3 regions of the Marinomonas sp. THO17 genome follow, and region 1 is predicted to be linked to each of the others. Evidence: predicted binding sites of a transcription regulator. Region 1 holds the regulator's gene; each other region holds the start of a gene.
What was found. Region 1 encodes FNR, which switches genes on or off when oxygen is low (the NO sensors DNR and NnrR bind a similar motif). Its sites were predicted from a motif close to TTGATNTANATCAA; they were not measured.
Positions count from the first base shown of each region.

Region 2: the regulator FNR is predicted to act here: its motif matches at 3,884-3,897, upstream of cyoA (ubiquinol oxidase subunit II).
Region 3: the regulator FNR is predicted to act here: its motif matches at 3,405-3,418, upstream of ABXS85_RS10225 (histone deacetylase family protein).

Region 1 covers NZ_AP031575.1:486,662-493,297, forward strand. Annotated here, with positions in the region: gene ABXS85_RS02295 (YecA family protein) at 1-234, opposite strand, end outside; gene ABXS85_RS02300 (RecQ family ATP-dependent DNA helicase) at 329-2,086, shown strand; gene ABXS85_RS02305 (SprT family zinc-dependent metalloprotease) at 2,083-2,592, shown strand; gene ttcA (tRNA 2-thiocytidine(32) synthetase TtcA) at 2,715-3,554, shown strand; gene ABXS85_RS02315 (YfaZ family outer membrane protein) at 3,565-4,137, shown strand; gene ABXS85_RS02320 (adenine phosphoribosyltransferase) at 4,245-4,787, opposite strand; gene fnr (fumarate/nitrate reduction transcriptional regulator Fnr) at 4,811-5,572, opposite strand; gene hemN (oxygen-independent coproporphyrinogen III oxidase) at 5,596-6,636, opposite strand, start outside.
Region 2 covers NZ_AP031575.1:2,410,227-2,416,862, forward strand. Annotated here, with positions in the region: gene cyoC (cytochrome o ubiquinol oxidase subunit III) at 1-604, opposite strand, end outside; gene cyoB (cytochrome o ubiquinol oxidase subunit I) at 607-2,586, opposite strand; gene cyoA (ubiquinol oxidase subunit II) at 2,586-3,608, opposite strand; gene ABXS85_RS11510 (PLP-dependent aminotransferase family protein) at 4,273-5,772, opposite strand; gene ABXS85_RS11515 (pyridoxamine 5'-phosphate oxidase family protein) at 5,878-6,525, shown strand; gene ABXS85_RS11520 (DUF2798 domain-containing protein) at 6,618-6,636, opposite strand, start outside.
Region 3 covers NZ_AP031575.1:2,134,774-2,141,409, forward strand. Annotated here, with positions in the region: gene cysT (sulfate/thiosulfate ABC transporter permease CysT) at 1-436, shown strand, start outside; gene cysW (sulfate ABC transporter permease subunit CysW) at 452-1,333, shown strand; gene ABXS85_RS10220 (TOBE-like domain-containing protein) at 1,330-2,421, shown strand; gene ABXS85_RS10225 (histone deacetylase family protein) at 2,444-3,367, opposite strand; gene ABXS85_RS10230 (GNAT family N-acetyltransferase) at 3,525-5,903, shown strand; rRNA gene rrf (5S ribosomal RNA) at 6,542-6,636, opposite strand, start outside.

The sequences.
Region 1 (6,636 bases):
ACGAGACAGATACTGCGTAATTTGCTTTTGTTGCTTGTCGTTTTCGAATTCAGGTGTTTCTTCAAACACTACAGGCAGCCAATTTGATTCACTGATAGTCACAGGACAAATTGACAAGGCTGTCAGAAAGCCGTGAGCCATCACAAAGTTTTGGCATTCTTCATGAACCAGGTCAGAATCTAAAAAATCTTCTAATGTTTCCAGTTCAAGATCATCAAGAGGTTGGTGAGCCATGTGTGTATTCCTAATTTGAATTTAGCTGAGAATTCTAGCGAAATGCCCCTTAAAAATCGATGCAGATTTTTCGCAAATCAGTGATAATGAGCGAATGAGTGCAAATAAACAATCTGCCTTGGAGCAACTAGGCTTCTCTGCATATCGCCCCTTGCAAGAAGAAGCAATTGATGCCTTGCTTAATAATAGAGATGTGGTTCTGGCCGCACCGACTGGTGGCGGAAAATCCCTTGTTTATCAAGTAGCTGGTTTGGCAAAAGAGGGGGTTGCTGTTATCGTCAGCCCATTAATTGCTTTAATGAAGCAGCAAGTTGAATTTTTGAACCTTAAATCAGTACAAGCAAGGTTTCTAAACTCCACGCTAAATCCAGGGGAGCAAGACGACTTAACTTGGTCTATTCGACATAATCACATTAAATTTCTTTACTTGTCACCAGAGAAGCTAATTCAACCATCTGTCATCGGCTTATTGCAAAGTGTCGACATAGCCTTGTTCGCCATAGACGAAGCTCATTGTATCGCACAGTGGGGGGGATATTTTCGTCCTGAATACAATCAACTAGGCCAAATTAAACAACTCTTTCCGGCACCTCCTATAGTTGCTTTAACAGGCAGTGCCGATAAAACCACATTAAACAGCATAAATCAGTCACTTAATTTACATAATAGCTTGTTGCTAAAAGGCAGTATTGATCGACCAAACTTACAGCTGCAAGTTGCTCAAAAAAAACAAGCGAAGCAGCAAATCCTATATTTTTTGCATCATGAAGTTGCTGGCCTTTCAGGCATTATTTACTGTCGTTCACGCAATAGCACCGAACAATTATCTCAATGGCTCAATCAGCTTGGCTTCAGCAGTGTTTACTATCATGCTGCCATGCAGGACGAGGCTAAAAATAGCAGTCATAAAATTTTTTCTGAACAGCTTGGTACTATTATGGTAGCAACCACTGCCTATGGAATGGGTATTGACCTTCCGCATATCGGCTTTGTCATACACATGGATTTACCCAGTTCACCTGAGTCTTATTATCAAGAAATTGGACGTGCAGGACGTAATAATCAAAGTGCTAAAACCTTATTACTCTATGGCTTGCAGGACATGATCAAAGCCCAGCAATTAATTGCTTTAGAGGCACGAGATTACTTTACCGAAGCACAACGATTACGAGACTTATTTGCCATAATTGAAAGTCGTCAATGTCGAAAACAAAGTTTATTAGCTTATTTTGATGAAGAAATAGAGGAGTGTGGTTATTGTGACCGCTGTAGAGCCAAACAAAAAGAACATAATGTCACTATCGCAGCACAAAAGTTACTGTCACTTATTTATCACACTCGAGGAACGCAAGCCTTTTCAACTTTAATTCAGGTGTTGTTGGGCAAGCGAGTCAAAGCCACAAAAAACATTCAAGCGGAAAAACTGTCTTTATTTGGTCAAGGAAAAGAATTGTCTGAAGCCCAATGGAAATCAGTAATCCGACACCTTTTGGCTTTTGAATACATTCAGTTGGAAAATACACAAGTGTTTTTTGTTCGTCTAACGGAAAAGGCACGACAGATACTAAAAGGTGAAGCTCAGCTTATTGTTGCCAACGATTTCTATTACCCAAGGCTAAGCGAATCAGAATTGTCCAATGAGCATCTGGCTTGGCACACGGTATCTGCTTGGCGTCATCGAAAATCTGTGCCGTTATCGGATGTACAATTGCGTAAGATATGCCAACATAAACCTAAAAACGCCGCCTCATTAAGCCGTTTAGTAGGAATTTCTCTTGAGGAGGTAAATCACTTTGCCGAGTCACTATTGGTATTATTGCATCAAGAGCAGTCGACATCAGTATTGCAATGAATCATGAAGAAAACACAAGCTCGCCAAATGAACAAGCCATACTAGAAGCATCGGTTGAACACTGCTTTCAGTGTGCTGATGCTTTTTTTGGCCACACATTTCTGCGTGCTTCATGTAATTTAAAACAAAGGGGCAAAGCTGCCGGTACAGCCCATTTGCAAAAAAACGAGGTACGCTTTAATGCCTTTATGTATCGACAATCACCAGAAAAGTTTCTTAGCACCGTTGTGCCACATGAGGTGGCTCATATCATTGTGTATCAAATATACGGTTCTAATGTTCGTCCTCATGGTAAAGAGTGGCAAGCTGTGATGAGAAAAGTCTTTGGACTCTCACCAGATAGAACCCATGATTTTGACGTTCCACCCCCAAAAACGCAATTTTTATACGCCTGTCAGTGTCAGCAGCATGAATTTACCGCCCGTCGCCACAATAAGGTGATGCGAGGAACGGAATATCGTTGTAAGACTTGCTTACAAAAGCTTAGCTTTGTAAATCAAATCTAAATATGATGGTAATTGAAGCCTAAATCATGGAATTTTATGCACAATTTACTCTGACGCTGCATTTTTAATGCTATGTGTATGCGCTTATAGTAAAATGCATCTGTTTTGTTTTTAGTGTGTGAATGATGGATCTATCAAATCGTCCCAAAGAAAAATTAGAGCTGAATAAGCTGCAGAAACGCCTTAGAAGATTGACAGGTCAAGCCATTGCCGATTTCAATATGATTGAAGAAGGCGATAAGGTTATGGTGTGTTTATCTGGCGGTAAAGATTCTTATACTATGCTTGAGATTCTACGTAATCTGCAAGCCAGTGCACCGATTGATTTCTCAATCGTTGCAGTCAATCTTGATCAAAAACAACCTGGTTTCCCAGAGCATATTTTACCCGCTTATTTGCAAGAAACCGGAGTGGATTTTCATATTTTAGAGCGCGATACCTACAGTATTGTTAAAGAAGTGGTGCCAGAGGGTAAAACAACTTGCGGCTTATGTTCACGCTTACGTCGCGGCTCTTTATATGGTTTTGCTGAAGAGATAGGCGCGACAAAAATTGCCCTTGGCCACCATCGTGATGACATATTAGAAACCTTATTCTTGAATATGTTTTTTGGTGGCAAACTAAAATCCATGCCCCCCAAATTACTAAGTGACGACGGCAAACATATTGTTATTCGCCCGCTTGCTTATTGCAAAGAAAAAGACATCGAAGCCTTTGCTGAGTTAAAGAACTTTCCTATCATCCCTTGTAACTTATGTGGTTCACAGGAAAACTTACAACGACAAGTAGTAAAAGACATGTTGCAAAATTGGGAAAGGGAGCACCCCGGACGTACCGATACTATGTTTACTGCCATGCAAAATGTTGTACCATCTCACTTAGCCGACACAGAATTATTTAATTTTAAAGAGCTGAAGCAATCTTCTTCAGCTCTTGATCGACTTAATATTATTTCACTATAGGATTTGCGAAATGAATTTAAACCTTAAAGCCCTTTTCCTAACTCTAGGTCTATTAGGCTCATCCATTGCCACTGCAGCTTCAACAGCGACCGTTCATTTAACCAATGATACTGTTCAAGGTGATGTGAATTTGGATATGGGTACCTTTGGTCTTGGAGGAGGGGTGTCCTATGATAAGGATGAAAGCATCACAGCTGGGTATTTGGGCTTCAATGTTCAGGATTCCGAAGGTGCTTCAGGGCCCCTGCAAATTGGCATTGGCGCTCGAGTATACGCTGTTGAGGCAGACAGAACGGTTGATGACGACGATATCTATACAGCGATAGCGCTTGGCGGTTGGTATCGCTACACACTTCAAGAGGCTAATCGCGTTGCTATCTATGGATCTGGTTATTACGCACCTGAGGTGCTGTCATTTACCAACCTAGATCACATGTATACTTATGAGTTCCGACTAGAATACATGACCATGAGAAATGCTCGCGCTTTTGTACGTTACGGTAATACTGTCATTGTTTTTGATGATAATAGTCGTAAAGAAGCCAATACAGGCTTTGCTGTTGGTGCAGAAGTTGAATTTTAATTCAATGCGATAGTTTGAAGATTAAAAATTGCTGAAATATAAAAGGTGGCCAAATGATGGCCACCTTTTATATTGCCCAGCTTATCGAAAACAAGGCTTAAAGTTCCTTATTCACCATCAAAAGCGCACAAGCTGAACACGGGAACCTGAGTATCACGTAATTTCTGGCTGCCACCTAAATCCGGTAAATCAATAATGGCTGCCACTTCTTTAATATTGGCACCTTGAGCTGTTAATAACTTGATGGCAGCAAACAGGGTACCACCAGTCGCAATCAAATCGTCAAATAATAGCACTTGATCACCAGAATTAACCGAGCCTTGTTGAATCTCCAACTCAGCTTCGCCGTATTCCAATGCGTACTTTTGAGAAATGGTCTTGCCTGGTAATTTGCCTTTTTTACGAACCAGAATAAGAGGCTTTTGTAACTCATAAGCTAACACAGCAGCAATTAAGAAGCCGCGAGCATCAATGCAAGCTATGTGAGTAATATCGGAATCGATGTAGCGATGAATATACGCATCCACAACCATTCTCATGCCTTTGGGATCACTGAAAATAGGGGTGATATCACGAAAACTAATACCTTCCTTTGGCCAGTCTTCTACGGTTCGAATGAGAGATTTAACGTAAAAATCATCGTAAAGCATCTCGAAAATTGCCTCTGTATTATTCAAAAGTGTGCAATTTTATCACAATCAGGCGCTACGCCAATGAGTTTTTGCATCTCTTCAAAATTCACGATTTGTATTTCCTTACCATCAACATGAATCAGTTCATTTTTCTGAAAGCGAGTAATGACGCGACTCACTGTCTCAACTGCTAAGCCAAGATAATTACCCATCTCGCCTCGAGACATTGATAAGCGAAATGCTGAAGCAGAATAGCCACGTTTTTTAAACCTATTAGACAGATTTAATAGAAAAGAGGCGACTTTTTCATCGGCATTTTTTTTGCCTAATAACACCATCATCTGCTGATCATCTGAGATTTTTCGGCTCATCAAACGAAAAATTTGGTGCTTCAATGAAGGAATTTGATTGGATAAATCTTCAAGATGGGCAAACGGAATTTCGCATACGGTCGTTGTTTCTAATGCTTTAGCAGAAACAGGGTAACTGTTTGAATCAATACCACTTAACCCCAATAGCTCACTGGGGCAGTAAAAACCAGTAATCTGTTCTTCACCAAAAGAAGTAATTTTGTAGGTTTTTAATGTGCCTGAACGAACGGCAAAGAGTGAACCAAAAGCATCTCCCTGACGGAATAAAAATTCACCTTTTTTAAGCGGACGCTTACGTTCAATAATTTGATCAAGTCGGTTAATGTCTTCATCAGCTAATGCAATAGGAAGGCATAATGCGTTTAGACTGCAATTCTGACACTGTGAAGTAAGTTTACTGCTGAATCTAGGCTGAGCGTGTGTAATAGCCATAGTGAGTTCTCCCTGATAGAAATCTAGATAACTTTTGAATACTGTATTGCACTATTAAGATGTTTATCGAACACCATACAAACGCAACGTATTAGCAATCTGCCTCGTTCGGTTACTCTTATCCCATTTCTGCCTTGAGATGAAAAGTATTGCACCATATTATCTGCGAGAATTGGCTCCAATCTTGCCAGCTCATCAGAGAAATATTCGACAAATTTAATCTTATGTTTTTTCTCAATAAAATCAAAACTCAGTTGAAATTGGGACAATAAGGTCATAATAACATCATGACGAATACGATCGTCATTATTACTGATATATCCTTTTGCAATGGCTAGCTGTCCGTTTTCGATACTTTCTTTGTAGGCATTCAATTCCAATAGGTTTTGCATGTAAACCCCATTGATGTTGCTAATCCCAGAAACACCGAAGGCGAGTAAATCTGTGCCAGAATGTGTGGTGTAGCCTTGGAAATTACGATGTAACAACCCCGCATCACGAGCTTTGGTCAGTGCATCTTGCGGTTTGGCAAAATGATCCATACCTATGTATTCATAACCTGAGTCCAGCAAATAATTAATGCTCATCTTGAGTATAGCCAGTTTTTCTTTGGCAGGAGGCAAGTGTTCTTCTGGCAAACGTTTTTGTGAACGAAAACGGTTAGGTAAATGTGCATAGTTAAATAAGGATATTCGGTCAGGCGATAACCTAATTACATCGTCTAATGTTTTCTTAAAACCAGACACGGACTGAAAAGGCAAACCATAAATAAGATCAAAATTAATAGATTGAATACCCAGTTCACGGGCGTTATTAACTAACGCCTTGACCAAATCATAGGACTGGACGCGGTGAATACTTTGCTGAACCTTAGGGTCAAAATCTTGCACGCCTAGGCTAATTCTATTAATGCCAAGTGAAACTAATTCTGCAAGCTTATCCTCATCAATTTCTCTAGGGTCAATTTCAATACTAAAGTCCTGACGCCCATCTTGCTGCAAATTAAAATTATCGTGCAGATGAGCAAACAAGATACGAAAATGTTGAGTATTCAAAAAAGTGGG
Region 2 (6,636 bases), 1.9 Mb from region 1:
GATAAACAACGGTGAAAACACAAATCCAAACAACGTCTAGGAAGTGCCAGAACAAGCTTAGACAACCAATGCGGGTAAGCGCACGATTAGTCAGCCCCGTCTTCGCTACTTCGATCATTAAGATCACCATCCAAATCATACCAGCACTAACGTGCAAGCCGTGTGTACCCACAAGGGTAAAGAAGGCAGACAAGAAAGCACTTGCTTGAGGACCGTGACCATTTGCAATCAAGTGATGGAACTCGTAGATCTCTAACGCGATAAAGCAGGCACCAAATAGGAAAGTTACCGCTAACCATCCCAAAGTACCGGCTTTATTTTTACGATGCGCGCTGATCATAGCAAAGCCATAGGTGATACTTGAAAAAAGTAACGCCGCTGTACCAGCCAGAATCAACTCAAGATCAAAAATATCTTTGCCAGAAACACCACCTGCTGTGTTCATAAAGAGCACAGCGTAGGTAGCAAAGATAGATGCGAACAACAAACAGTCCGTCATCAAGTATAACCAGAAACCAAATATGGTGTTGCCACCAGTATCATGGTGTTCGTCGTGGTGTGCACCCGCTTCGTGAGCATCGTGCGTATTCACTGCAGTACTCATGATTACCCCTTAGCCACGTTGTCTAGGTGCTCATTTTCAATACGAGCAATTTCATCAGGTTGAACGTAATAATCCACATCTTTCGTATAAGCACGTACGATGAAAGTCACAACCGTTCCCAATAAGCTAGCAATTGCCAACCACCAAATATGCCAGATCATTGCGAAACCAAACGCCGTCAATAGACCACCCATAATGATGCCTGCAGGTGTGTTCTTAGGCATGTGGATAGGCGCATAACTGTCTTTACGCTGGTAAGCCGTACCTTTTTCTTTCATATCGGTGAACGCATCGATATCAGAAACCACTGGTAGTTCAGCAAAGTTGTAGTACTGTGGTGGAGATGCTGTTGACCACTCAAGCGTATGACCGTCCCATGGATCACCTGTTGTATCTAGGTTCTGCTTACGATCACGGAAGCTGACGTACAACTGTAGGAACTGACAGATAATACCTGCAAAGATCACAAAGGCTCCACATAAAGCAATGTACAACCAGATGTTGAAATCTGGGTTATCTGTATAGTTCAGACGACGTGTCATACCTAGGAAGCCAAGAACGTACAATGGCATAAAGGCTAGGAAGAAGCCGACTAACCAGCACCAGAACGCCGCTTTGCCCAGTTTTGCATTCAAATGGAAGCCCATAGCTTTCGGGAACCAGAAAGTGAAGCCTGCTAGGTAACCGAATACCGCACCACCGATAATGGTGTTGTGGAAGTGGGCAATCAAGAACAAACTGTTATGCAGTACATAGTCCGCTCCAGGTACAGCAAGCAATACACCTGTCATACCACCAATTGTGAATGTCACCATGAAGCCCAATGTCCATAGGATAGGCACAGAAATGCGCAGACGACCACGGTACATAGTGAACAGCCAGTTAAACAATTTCACACCGGTAGGTACGGCGATGATCATGGTCATAACACCGAAGAAGGCGTTTACGTTGGCACTTGAGCCCATGGTAAAGAAGTGGTGCAACCATACAACGAAACCAAGAATGGAAATCGAAGCTGTCGCCCAAACCATAGATTTATAACCAAACAAACGCTTACCGGTAAAGGTAGAGACAATCTCAGAGAAGATACCGAACGCTGGTAGTACTAGGATGTACACCTCAGGGTGACCCCACGCCCAGAACAGGTTGATATACATCATTGAGTTACCACCACCATCATTGGTGAAGAAGTGGAAATCTAGGTAACGATCTAGCGTCAACAATGCCAACACAACAGTCAGTATTGGGAAAGAGGCAGCGATCAAGATGTTGGCCCAAGTGCAGGTCCAAGTAAAGATCGGCATTTGCATCAACTTCATTCCTGGCGTACGCATCTTAAAGACAGTTACCAAGAAGTTAACCGCGGTCAAGGTTGTCCCTATACCGGATATCTGCAGTGCCCATATGTAGTAGTCCACCCCGACGCCCGGACTGTATTCCAAGCCAGCCAAAGGAGGATAAGCAACCCAACCAGTTTTCGCGAACTCACCTAAACCTAGGGAAATGTTCACTAGAATAGCACCAGAAGCTGCCAGCCAGAAACTCAGGTTGTTCAGGAATGGGAAAGCAACATCACGGGCACCAATCTGTAGCGGTACAACAATGTTCATCAAACCAATCATAAATGGCATAGCCATAAAGATGATCATGATGACACCATGTGCCGTAAAGATTTGGTCGTAGTGGTGAGGCGGTAAGTAGCCAGGGTCACCATTGGTCGCTAGAGCCAACTGAAGACGCATCATGATGGCATCCGCAAAACCACGAATCAACATGATGAAAGCCAGTACAATGTACATGATACCTAGCTTTTTATGGTCAACTGAAGTCAACCAGTCACGCCATAGGACGCCCAGTAGATTATTTTTTAATACCAAGAATGCAATAACGGCGCCGGCCACGGCCACCACACATAGAGTAGTGATGACAATAGGGTCATACGGAAGTGCATCCCAGGTTAGTTTGCCTAAGAAACCAGACATTATTTATCAGCCTCCATATCGCCATGATTCATTTGACTATGGTCCATTTTGCTGTGGTCCATCTCGCTATGATCCATTTCAGCATGGTTCATATCACCGTGATGGTGATCACCTTGCTTCATTTGACGCATCATAGGAGTATCGAAGACTGTGCCTTCCAAAATATCAACCGTGCCGTAGTCTTTCATGAACTTCATTACATTATCGTGGAAGATACCTGGCTTAATAGAGCCAAAGTATTCTACAGGATGGTTTTCGGTAGGTTGCGCAAGTTCGTCGTAGCTCGCCTGATCAAGTACATTGCCTGACTCTTTCACTTGAGCGACCCATTCATCGAACTCCGCTTCTGTTGGTGTAGCAATGGCATTAAATTTCATACCAGAGAAACCTGCACCGCTGTAGTTAGAAGAGAAACCTTTAAAAGTTCCTGGTTCGTTTGCGATTAAGTGCAGTTTTGTCACCATTCCAGCCATAGAGTAAATTTGACTACCCAGTTGTGGAATGAAGAAAGAGTTCATGGTTCCTTCAGAGGAAATTCTGAATGCCACAGGAACATCAGCAGGGAAGACCAATTCGTTTACCGTAGCAATACCCTGTTCTGGATAAATGAAAACCCATTTCCAGTTCATGGATACTACTTGAACCGTAATATGATCTTTCTCATGTTCCAACGGTTTATAAGGATCTAGAGCGTGTGTAGATTTCCAGGTAATCACACCAAGAACGATGATGATAACAACTGGAATTGCCCATACAACAGTTTCAATTTTCGTGGAGTGTGACCACTTAGGCTCATAGATTTCATCACGACCTTCACGATATTTCCAAGCGAAATACAATGTCATGAAGATCACAGGAATCACGACAAGTAGCATTAATAGAGTGGCAACAATAATTAGTTGCTTCTCTTCAATACCAACCTGACCCTTTGGATCGAGCACACCACCCTGACAACCGGCGAGCAAGCCCACCATTAGCGCCAAAGCGACTTTACTTAGGATACGAGTTAACAAGAGAATCATCCTCTAACCCCGAGGTTCACAAAACTGCCACTTAACTATCAAATGACAGAACGAAAATCCGGCAATGCCGGGTATTTCAGTAAAGATCACCACACTGTAAACAGCATAAAAATCAATACTGTGTCATTCAGAAATAACGCAATAATGATTTTTTTGGATCACCTAAATCTGAAAAAAGTGCTCAGCATTTGCATTGTGAACCAAGTCGCAACTTGATTAACGGCTTCCCACAAGCAATCACAATGTTCTCAAATGGCCATCAAAGGCGAGCAAGGTTGATATGGGTCAATACGGCCCTATATCTAACCTTTAATAATACATCTAGACGACACTCTTAGTTGGCTCTTGTCGCTAACAGGAACGATGGCGTAATCTAATATTGAAAATACCATAAACAATTAATTTCATTATGGTTTTATTTTGATTGAACGCCGCCGACAAAACCCTTTCTTAGTGTTCGCCGACCCACTCGCAGATCCTGTACTGACCCTGTACTGACAAAGTCTCTGCGGGCGAGTTTAAATTCAGGTGTGCGGAATATATCAAAATCCAACCAATCACACAAAGTCTAGTTTAGCCTTTGTTGACCTTTGCTTCACCGCATTTTTACAAAATTCACATTCTGAGCTGACTCAATAGTCATCGAGCCAAATCTTGCCATCCATTACTTGCTCCATGCTTGTAACACAGCCTTCATTTTAGACAAGATATGTTGCATTTGCGCTTCTTGTAATCCACTGAAACCCAATACAAAACCTTGTCGAGACTTGTTACCATCAGAGTAATGCATAGATAATGGACTTAAAATGACATTATCTTGTCGTAACCTCTGACAAAATTGCCTATCAAATATGTCACTATTATTAACCAAAGCTAAACACTCTGGTTTGCACTCGATTAATACATGCAAACCACCGCGAGGCTTTTTCCAGTAGAACCAGGGCGATAAATAGTCATTCAAAAGTGACAGCAGCATATCTCGTTTCAATCTATAGTGGCGACGCATGCGATTTAAATGTCGCTCAAAATTGCCTTGGATCAAAAAATCCGCAACTACGGGTTGCATGGGCAGCGAAGCTGATATACCGATTTGCTTCTGACTCTGCTTAATAAGCGCCACCCGTTCCAATGGCGCAACAATAAACCCCAAGCGTAACCCGCGAAATAACACCTTCGAAAAACTGCCCACATAAAAGATATTACGACAGGCCTCTTTACAAGATCGAGCCGTTTGCATCAAAGGGACTTCTGCACGGCCTTGATAGATAAATTCATTGTCGTAGTCATCCTCAATGAGCCACATAGTGCTCGTGTTCGAATCCAATGCTTTAATCCATTGTTGACGACGTTGTGAGCTGATACTGGTGCCCAAAGGATATTGTCGATTAGGCGTCATAATAAAAGCATGTTGCTTGTCAGCGTTTGTATCACAAAGATTACTCATGTTTGGCAAGCGAGGGCCTTCAGAATCCAATTCAATGTGACCAAGGCTAACTTGTTTATTCAATGCTTCGCTGATGGGGGGATAGGTTATCTCTTCAAGCCACCACTTAAGTTGATTCTGAGTGGTCTTAGACAGAGCGTGATCCAATAGCTGTAATGAATCGCGATTGCCTGCGGTGATAATGATTTGTTCGGCGCAACACTCCAAACCTCGCAACCGATACAAATAATTGACCAAGGCTTTTTTCAATGGTGGAAATCCAGTCAAATACTCACCCCGCATGACTTTATCATCGGGTTGCAGCCAACTTCGGCGCATACTAGCAGCCCATTCCTTAGAAGGGAAAACCGACACATCAACGCCCGCATCAAAGGCATACAATGTCTGCTCCTCTTCCGGTGACTCATGACAGGATACAATTTCTTTTGAAACAAGCTGTTGCCCAGTTAATTGACCTTTTGCTTGATAAGCAGCAACAAATACCCCGCGCTTTTCTTCGCTCAACAACCAACCTTCTGCGATGAGCTGCTCATAAGCCCTAGTAGTGGTACTACGAGATACACCTAAGGCTGACGCCAGAGACCGTGAAGACGGCAATTTATCACTTACCTCAAGTTCTCCCTGACGAATACCCTGTTGAATCTGTTGCATCAACTGTAAATAAAGGGGTGCCCCCGTTTCATCTAAAGAAAATCGCAAACTGCCAATACTATGTTTCATATTTCTGGCCTGCTAAATATTGTCAAAACTGGCTATTTTTTTCCAATCCAGATGTTTCTAAACTTCTTTTATACCAATCACGCCATGACAAGCAAGGAGAAAGCAATGGGCACAACACTTGAAACTTCCCTAAGCAAAGTCAAAAGAGGACCAAACCGAGCCTCTTATGATAAACAACACGCCCTCGACATTATTGATGGCGCCCTGATGTGTCATCTGGGACAAACCAAGGATGGCCAAGTTTTCGTTACACCAACCTGTCATTGGCGCGATGGCGACTATCTTTATTGGCATGGTCACAGCAAAGCCCGCAACGTCAAAGGACCTGTCGATGATATGGAAAAAGTTTGTATAAACATCAGTCTGCTAGATGGTTTGGTTATGGCAAGGTCAGCGTTTCATCATTCGGTAAATTATCGCTCGGTAACCTTGTTTGGCGTTCCAGAGAGGATTGACGATGCACAAGAAAAGCAGCGTCAGTTTGAAATTTTTCTCGAAAAAGTCAGTCCTGGTCGTTGGTCTCAACTTAGACCTATTACCGACACTGAAATCAAAGCCACTGGATTGGTGCGCATTAAAATTGAAGAGGCATCGGTCAAATTGCGTGACGCGCCACCCATTGATGACCCCGAAGATCATGATTGGTCAGTTTGGGCGGGCGTCATTCCATTAGAAAGACAATGGGGAGAAGGGCAAACCGATCCTATTCAACAGATCGAATACCCTCCTGCCACAACACCAAAGGCGTTTTAAACAGCACTCTAAAACTTACAAAAAGCACGCTCGTAGCGTGCTTTTTAAGTTCACCCTTTTACATTCAATCAGCCTTTTAAATTCAATTAGACTTATATTTTTTTCGCTAAC
Region 3 (6,636 bases), 1.6 Mb from region 1:
CATCAAGGTAGCCTATACGCCGGTTGGTATTATTCTCGCCATGGCGTTTACCAGCATTCCTTTTGTGGTTCGTACGGTTCAACCCGTGTTGGAAGAGTTATCCGTTGAGGAAGAAGAAGCTGGTATGACCCTAGGTGCGTCCGATTGGGCAGTATTTCGTCGGGTTATTTTCCCAGCCCTTTGGCCAGCGCTGATGACGGGGATTGCCCTTTCATTTACTCGCAGCCTAGGAGAGTTCGGTGCCGTGATTTTCATTGCCGGCAACATGCCATACATAAGTGAAATTACCTCATTGATGATTTTCGTCAGTCTCCAGGAATTTGATTTTCCAGCGGCCAGCGCGATTGCCTCTGTGGTCTTGATGGCGTCCCTCATTCTGTTGTTTGCGATTAACCTATGGCAAGCGCGTTACTTACGTCGCTTGCACGGACGATAAAGAGGAACTTGATTCATGTCTAAACCCTCATCACAAGGTCATCAGCTAAGAGTCGGTGACAGTCCGCTGGTTAAATACAGTTTGATTGGCATCACCTTAGTATTAACGCTGATTTTATTAGTGGTCCCACTGATCGCCATTTTCCAACAAGCCTTAGTGGAAGGTGTGGGCCATTACCTGAATAGCATAGTCGAAGCAGATACACTTCATGCTATTGGTCTGACACTCTTCGTGGCTTTGCTTACCGTGCCCATTAATTTGGTCTTTGGTGTGTTGTTCGCTTGGGCAGTGACACGTTTTGAATTCCCTGGTCGCAAGCTCTTAATGACCTTGATGGATATTCCTTTTGCCGTGTCACCTGTCGTGGCAGGTTTGTTGTACTTATTGCTCTATGGCAACAATGGCTGGATTGGATCTTGGCTCTATGATCAAGACATACAACTCATGTTCGCATGGCCCGGTATCGTCATGGTCACAGTGTTTGTCACCTGCCCCTTTGTTGCCCGTGAATTGATCCCATTAATGCAGCAACAAGGCCGCGAAGACGAAGAAGCTGCGGTAATTCTTGGCGCTTCTGGCTGGCAGTTATTCCGTCGCGTCACCTTACCTAATATCAAATGGGCCTTAATCTATGGTGTCATTTTGACCAATGCCAGAGCGGTTGGCGAGTTCGGTGCCGTGTCGGTCGTATCCGGTAATATTCGCGGTGAAACCAACACCTTACCTTTGCATGTGCAACTGCAATATGAGGACTACCAAGCGGCAGCGGCTTTCGCCAGTGCTTCGTTGTTAGCCTTAATCGCACTGATTACCTTGCTGTTCAAAACTTATATTGAATGGCGCCAAGAAAAGTTATTGAACCATGAGTCTGAAAAACAACAGCAGGTAGCAAAATGAGCATTCTGATTAACAATATTTCCAAACACTTCGGCTCATTTCAGGCCCTATCACCCTTATCACTGGATATTCAAGAAGGTGAAATGATCGGTTTGCTTGGACCTTCTGGTTCAGGTAAAACCACTTTACTGCGCATCATTGCCGGCTTAGAAGGTGCTGACACAGGCCGCATCCAATTTGGTGATCGCGATGTGACCAACCTACATGTTCGTGATCGTCGTGTTGGTTTTGTGTTCCAAAACTACGCTTTATTTCGCCACATGACAGTCGCAGACAATGTCGCCTTTGGCTTACAAGTATTGTCCAAGTCAAAACGACCAAGTAACACTGAAATAAGCAAACGCGTCAGTTATCTACTCGACATGGTACAGCTTGGTCATTTAGCGCAACGCTATCCTTCTCAGCTTTCTGGCGGACAAAAACAACGTATTGCTTTGGCACGTGCCCTCGCCACCAAGCCAGAAGTACTATTACTCGACGAACCCTTTGGCGCTTTGGATGCCAAAGTACGTAAAGAACTACGCCGCTGGTTACGTGGCTTGCACGACGAGCTAGGCTTTACCAGTGTGTTTGTAACCCATGATCAGGAAGAAGCATTAGAGTTATCCGATCGCGTTGTAGTAATGAGCAACGGCCACATTGAGCAAGTAGATAAACCTGGTGATTTGTACGCATCGCCAAAAAGTCGCTTTGTGTTCGATTTCTTAGGCAACACCAATGTATTTGAAGCCAAGCACCAAAATGACCAATGGCAAAATGGCCTAGCTAACTTACAATTACCTGCCAACGCACCGCAAAAATCAGGACAAGTGTATCTTCGCTCCCATGAGTTTTTTGTGTCTTCCGTGGCGACAGAAACCGCCTCTTTGCCTTTAAAAGTCATCGCCATTAACTTAATTGGCGCGGAAGTACGTTTAGAATTGTCGCCTCTCGATTGGCACAGTGACGACATATGGGAAGTGGACTTACCACACAAAGCTTTTGATAAGCACTGTTTTGAGAAAGGGCAAAGGGTATTTGTGACACCCAAGTCTGGATATTTTTTCCCTAAGGGAGAACAAGAACACATTCAGATACATTGGGCGTAATAAAGCTTGCGCCCATATTGAATTAAAGTCTCATTAAGCTCTTAATGTGACAAAAGGCGGCACGACCTAAGGCATCTAGGTTGTAGCCGCCTTCTAACACAGACACAATGCGTCCATTACAATATTCATCCGCCACGGCCATTAATTGCTCAGTAATCCATACATAGTCACTTTCATCCAAACGCAGCTGTCCCATTGGGTCTTCTTTGTGTGCATCAAAGCCTGCTGAGATCAAGATCAATTCGGGCTGAAATGCCTGCAAAGTCGGTAACAATTGCTCACTAATGGCTTGGCGAAAGACTTTACCATTCGAACCCGCCTCCAATGGAATATGCACAATATTATCATGGGACGCACCCGGGTCTGCAAAAGGATAAAAAGGGTGCTGATAACTGGATGCGTAGAGAACCCTTTGATCACTTTGAAAAATGTTCTCTGTGCCATTGCCGTGATGAACATCAAAATCAACAATGGCCACACGCTCTAAACCCAGTTCAGTAACCGCGTATTTTGCTCCCACCGCAATGTTATTGAACAAACAAAAACCCATGGCTTTATCAAATTCTGCATGATGGCCTGGCGGTCGAACCGCACAGAACGCATTTTCCACTTGTTTATTCATTACTAGATCAATGCCTTGAATCACAGCTCCAGCAGCATAAAGAGAAGCATTTAAGGTATGTGGCATCATAAAAGTATCTGGATCTAACTCAACCTGCCCTTGCTCCGGAGAGCGTGCAAAGATGGCAGCGACATAATCTGCATCATGAGTTGCCAAAAGTTGTTCACGGGTGGCGGCTTGCGCTTCAAAGCAACGCAAAAAATCCAACAATTGTCCGTTAATCAAACGATTCTGAATGGCACCAAGACGCTGCGGAGATTCTGGATGATCCGCGCCTAAGTTGTGTTTGTCGCAAAGATAGTGAGTTATATAGGCTGTTGTCATAAAATTTGGTAAGTGCGTCACAATTTTTATTAGTGGCTTGCCCTATATCAAGCCACACCTTTACCAAGACAGTCTACCCTACCATAGTCTACAATTCTTGAGATAACCCCTTGTGTTATCTTTACCACAACGATTCGTATTGCAAGGAATAACCAAAGTGAGCTTGCACGCCTTAGAACCGCTTCTGGCCCCAAAATCCATGGTGATTTTGACTGGTGATGATCCGCACAACCCTTTGCTGTTGGCTCTACTCTCGTCCCTCAATAATGCGCCAAAGCAATGTCCTATTCAATTGGTTGGTGTGGTGCCAGAACATGACAATGACTTCCCCCATGTCGTCAATTTAGATAGTTTAAATCAACCGACTGATTTGGCCGTTTTAGTAGGCGAACATCAACAGCAAAGCATGCAAGACATCATTCGCGAGTGCGGACAGGCAAGCATTCATTCTCTCCTAATGTTATCTTGGACGAATACTCCAACTCAGGAATTAAACGATTGTCTTCGCGAACACAATGTTCGCTTACTTGGCCCCAACAGCTTTGGCGTTTGTCGTCCCAAACAAGGCGTGTACGCTTGGCTTGGCTTAACCCACCCTTTACAGGGCAAATTAGCGCTTATGTCTCAATCAGGCACAGTCGCCAGCGCCTTGGTCGACTGGGCAACGTGGCAAGGCATCGGCTTTTCCCAAGTGGTTGCTATGGGAACCCCTATCGATGTGATGCCGTCACAGGTCTTAGACTACTTATCACGGGACTTTGATAGCCAGGCCATCTTGATGTATTTGCAAAAAATTGGCCGTCCGACTCGTTTTCTCAGCAGCCTTAGAGCCACAGGTCGAAGCAAACCTGTCGCCGTGGTTGCCGAGCACGCCTTGGGTGCCGATCAACGGGTCCTGGACGCAGCCCTAAGTCGTACGGGCGCAGTACGTGGTCGTCGCCTTAATGACCTCATCGCCGCCGCTTCCGTCATGACCAATGCCAGACGCGTCAAAGACGGCTCATTGCTTATCATAGGCAATGGTGCAGGCCCAGGAGAACTAGCAGCACAAAGAGCAATGGAATTAGGTATTGACCTATTGAACCCTTCTGGAGAATTACAACATAAGTTAGAGCACACCATGGCAGGCCGAGGAGGAATAGGGCCAGTCACCACAGTATGGGCCAGCACTGCTAGCGACCTTTACATAGAGCTCGCAGCCGCTGCACTAAGCTCAGAAGATTGTGGTGCAGTACTACTCACTCTGAGTCCAACTGCTCTGATGGACATAGACAGCTTGTACGATTTAGTTACTCAATTGCACCGTACTCAGAAAAAGCTGGTAATGGTGTGTCTATTAGGCGGTGGCGGCATGACACGAATGCGTACTCGTATCAACGAAGCGGGTATACCAACCTTTCGTACACCAGAAACCGCCATAGAAGGCTTTCAATTCTTAGTACAATTTCAACGCAACCAACTGCTTGCTAAACAGGCTGCAGACAGTCACGCTTTTCGTTTTCAAATCGACGTACAACAAGCCAGTCAGCATTTGTTAAAACTCAATCGTCGCAAACAACAAACATTTGGTTTAGATGACTTAAAAGACTTATTCGAACTTTTCCATATTCGCCTAACCTCAAGAAGACAAGCTCAGCACCTACTCAATGCACCCATTCACCTTCGAGTCTTCCAAGACCCAGTGTTTGGCCCTACTATCGGTTTGGCACTGGAAGGCGCACAACAACATCAGCAAGCCGAAGCTGTGGCCTTGCCGCCTCTGAATACTCTTCTGGCGAAGGATTTAATATCACGGGCTTTTCCCGGTGAAAGCAGTTATGAGCTGGAAAGCTTGTTACGCAACCTATCGACTCTGGTGTGTGAACTAGCTGAGATAGACACTTTAGACTTAGCCGATGTGCGTTTACATGACAGTGGCAGCATCTACGCACATGTTGAAGCCAGCTTAAAAGACAGTCGATCGTTACGACGTTATGAGCATTTGGCAATCCAGCCTTATCCACGCCAATGGGTGACAGAACTCACCCTCAAAAACCAAGCGCTAGCAGTCATTCGCCCGGTATTACCAAGAGACGCTATCATTATGGCCGACTTTGTTAAAAACCTATCTCATGAAACACGCTATTTTCGGTTTATCTCCAACATAGAAGAACTTACACCAAGAATGCTCGCCACCTTATCACACATCGACTATGACAGAGAAATGGCGTTGCTGGCCGTGATACAACAAGACGGACAAGATCTACTCATTGGTACCGCCCGCTACATAGACAACTTTGATGATCAGAGCTGTGAGTTCGCAGTGGTATTGGACGATGAATTCCAAGGACTTGGACTTGCTTCCTATCTTATGCGACAACTCTTTAAAGTAGCTTATGACAAAGGACTCAAAGTCATGAAAGGCATAGTGTTAGCAGAGAACAAGCGCATGATACAGTTCTGCAAACACCTAGGCTTTAGCATCCAACGTGACCCAGATGACATAGGACAAGTGATTGCTACCATTAGATTGACGAAAGGACTTGTTGGGGAGTGAAGATTGCTTGCCCAGATACTTGTCGCATCTCAGGGGTCAGATCCCTGTAAGCGTATCAGATTCTTGCCATTACCAATGGCTTAGGGATCTACCCCTTTACAATTGCCCTATTTCACCTTCTTGTAGACGTAAAAAAGCCCCAACCGTTTCCGATCAGGGCTTCTTAATTAAGATCTTGATAAAGACCTATGCTTATCCCCTTGTGGGACTACCATAGACATAGCGAGCGCCTGTGGCGTATAAAGAGCCACTTCTGAGTTCGGGATGGGATTAGGTGGTTCAATCATACCATCGCAAGAATTGCGCCTTGGAGATTTACTCCCCTGCTTTTATTTTGAGCTTCTTCCAGACGTAAGAAAGCCCCGACCGTTTCCGATCAGGGCTTCTTAATTAAAATCTTGATAACGACCTACTCTCACATGGGATCTCCCACATGCTTATCCCCTTGTGGGACTACCATAGACATGGCGAGCGCCTGTGGCGTATAAAGAGCCACTTCTGAGTTCGGGATGGGATTAGGTGGTTAACTCGTTAGAACGCCTTTATCCTCTGAAAAGCACTTTACCTATATTCATTCTGACTTTCTTACAGACGTAAAAAAGCCCCGACCGTTTCCGATCAGGGCTTCTTAATTAAAATCTTGATAACGACCTACTCTCACATGGGATCTCCCACACTACCATCGGCGATGGCGCTTTTCACTTCTGAGTTCGGGATGGGATCAGGTGGTTCA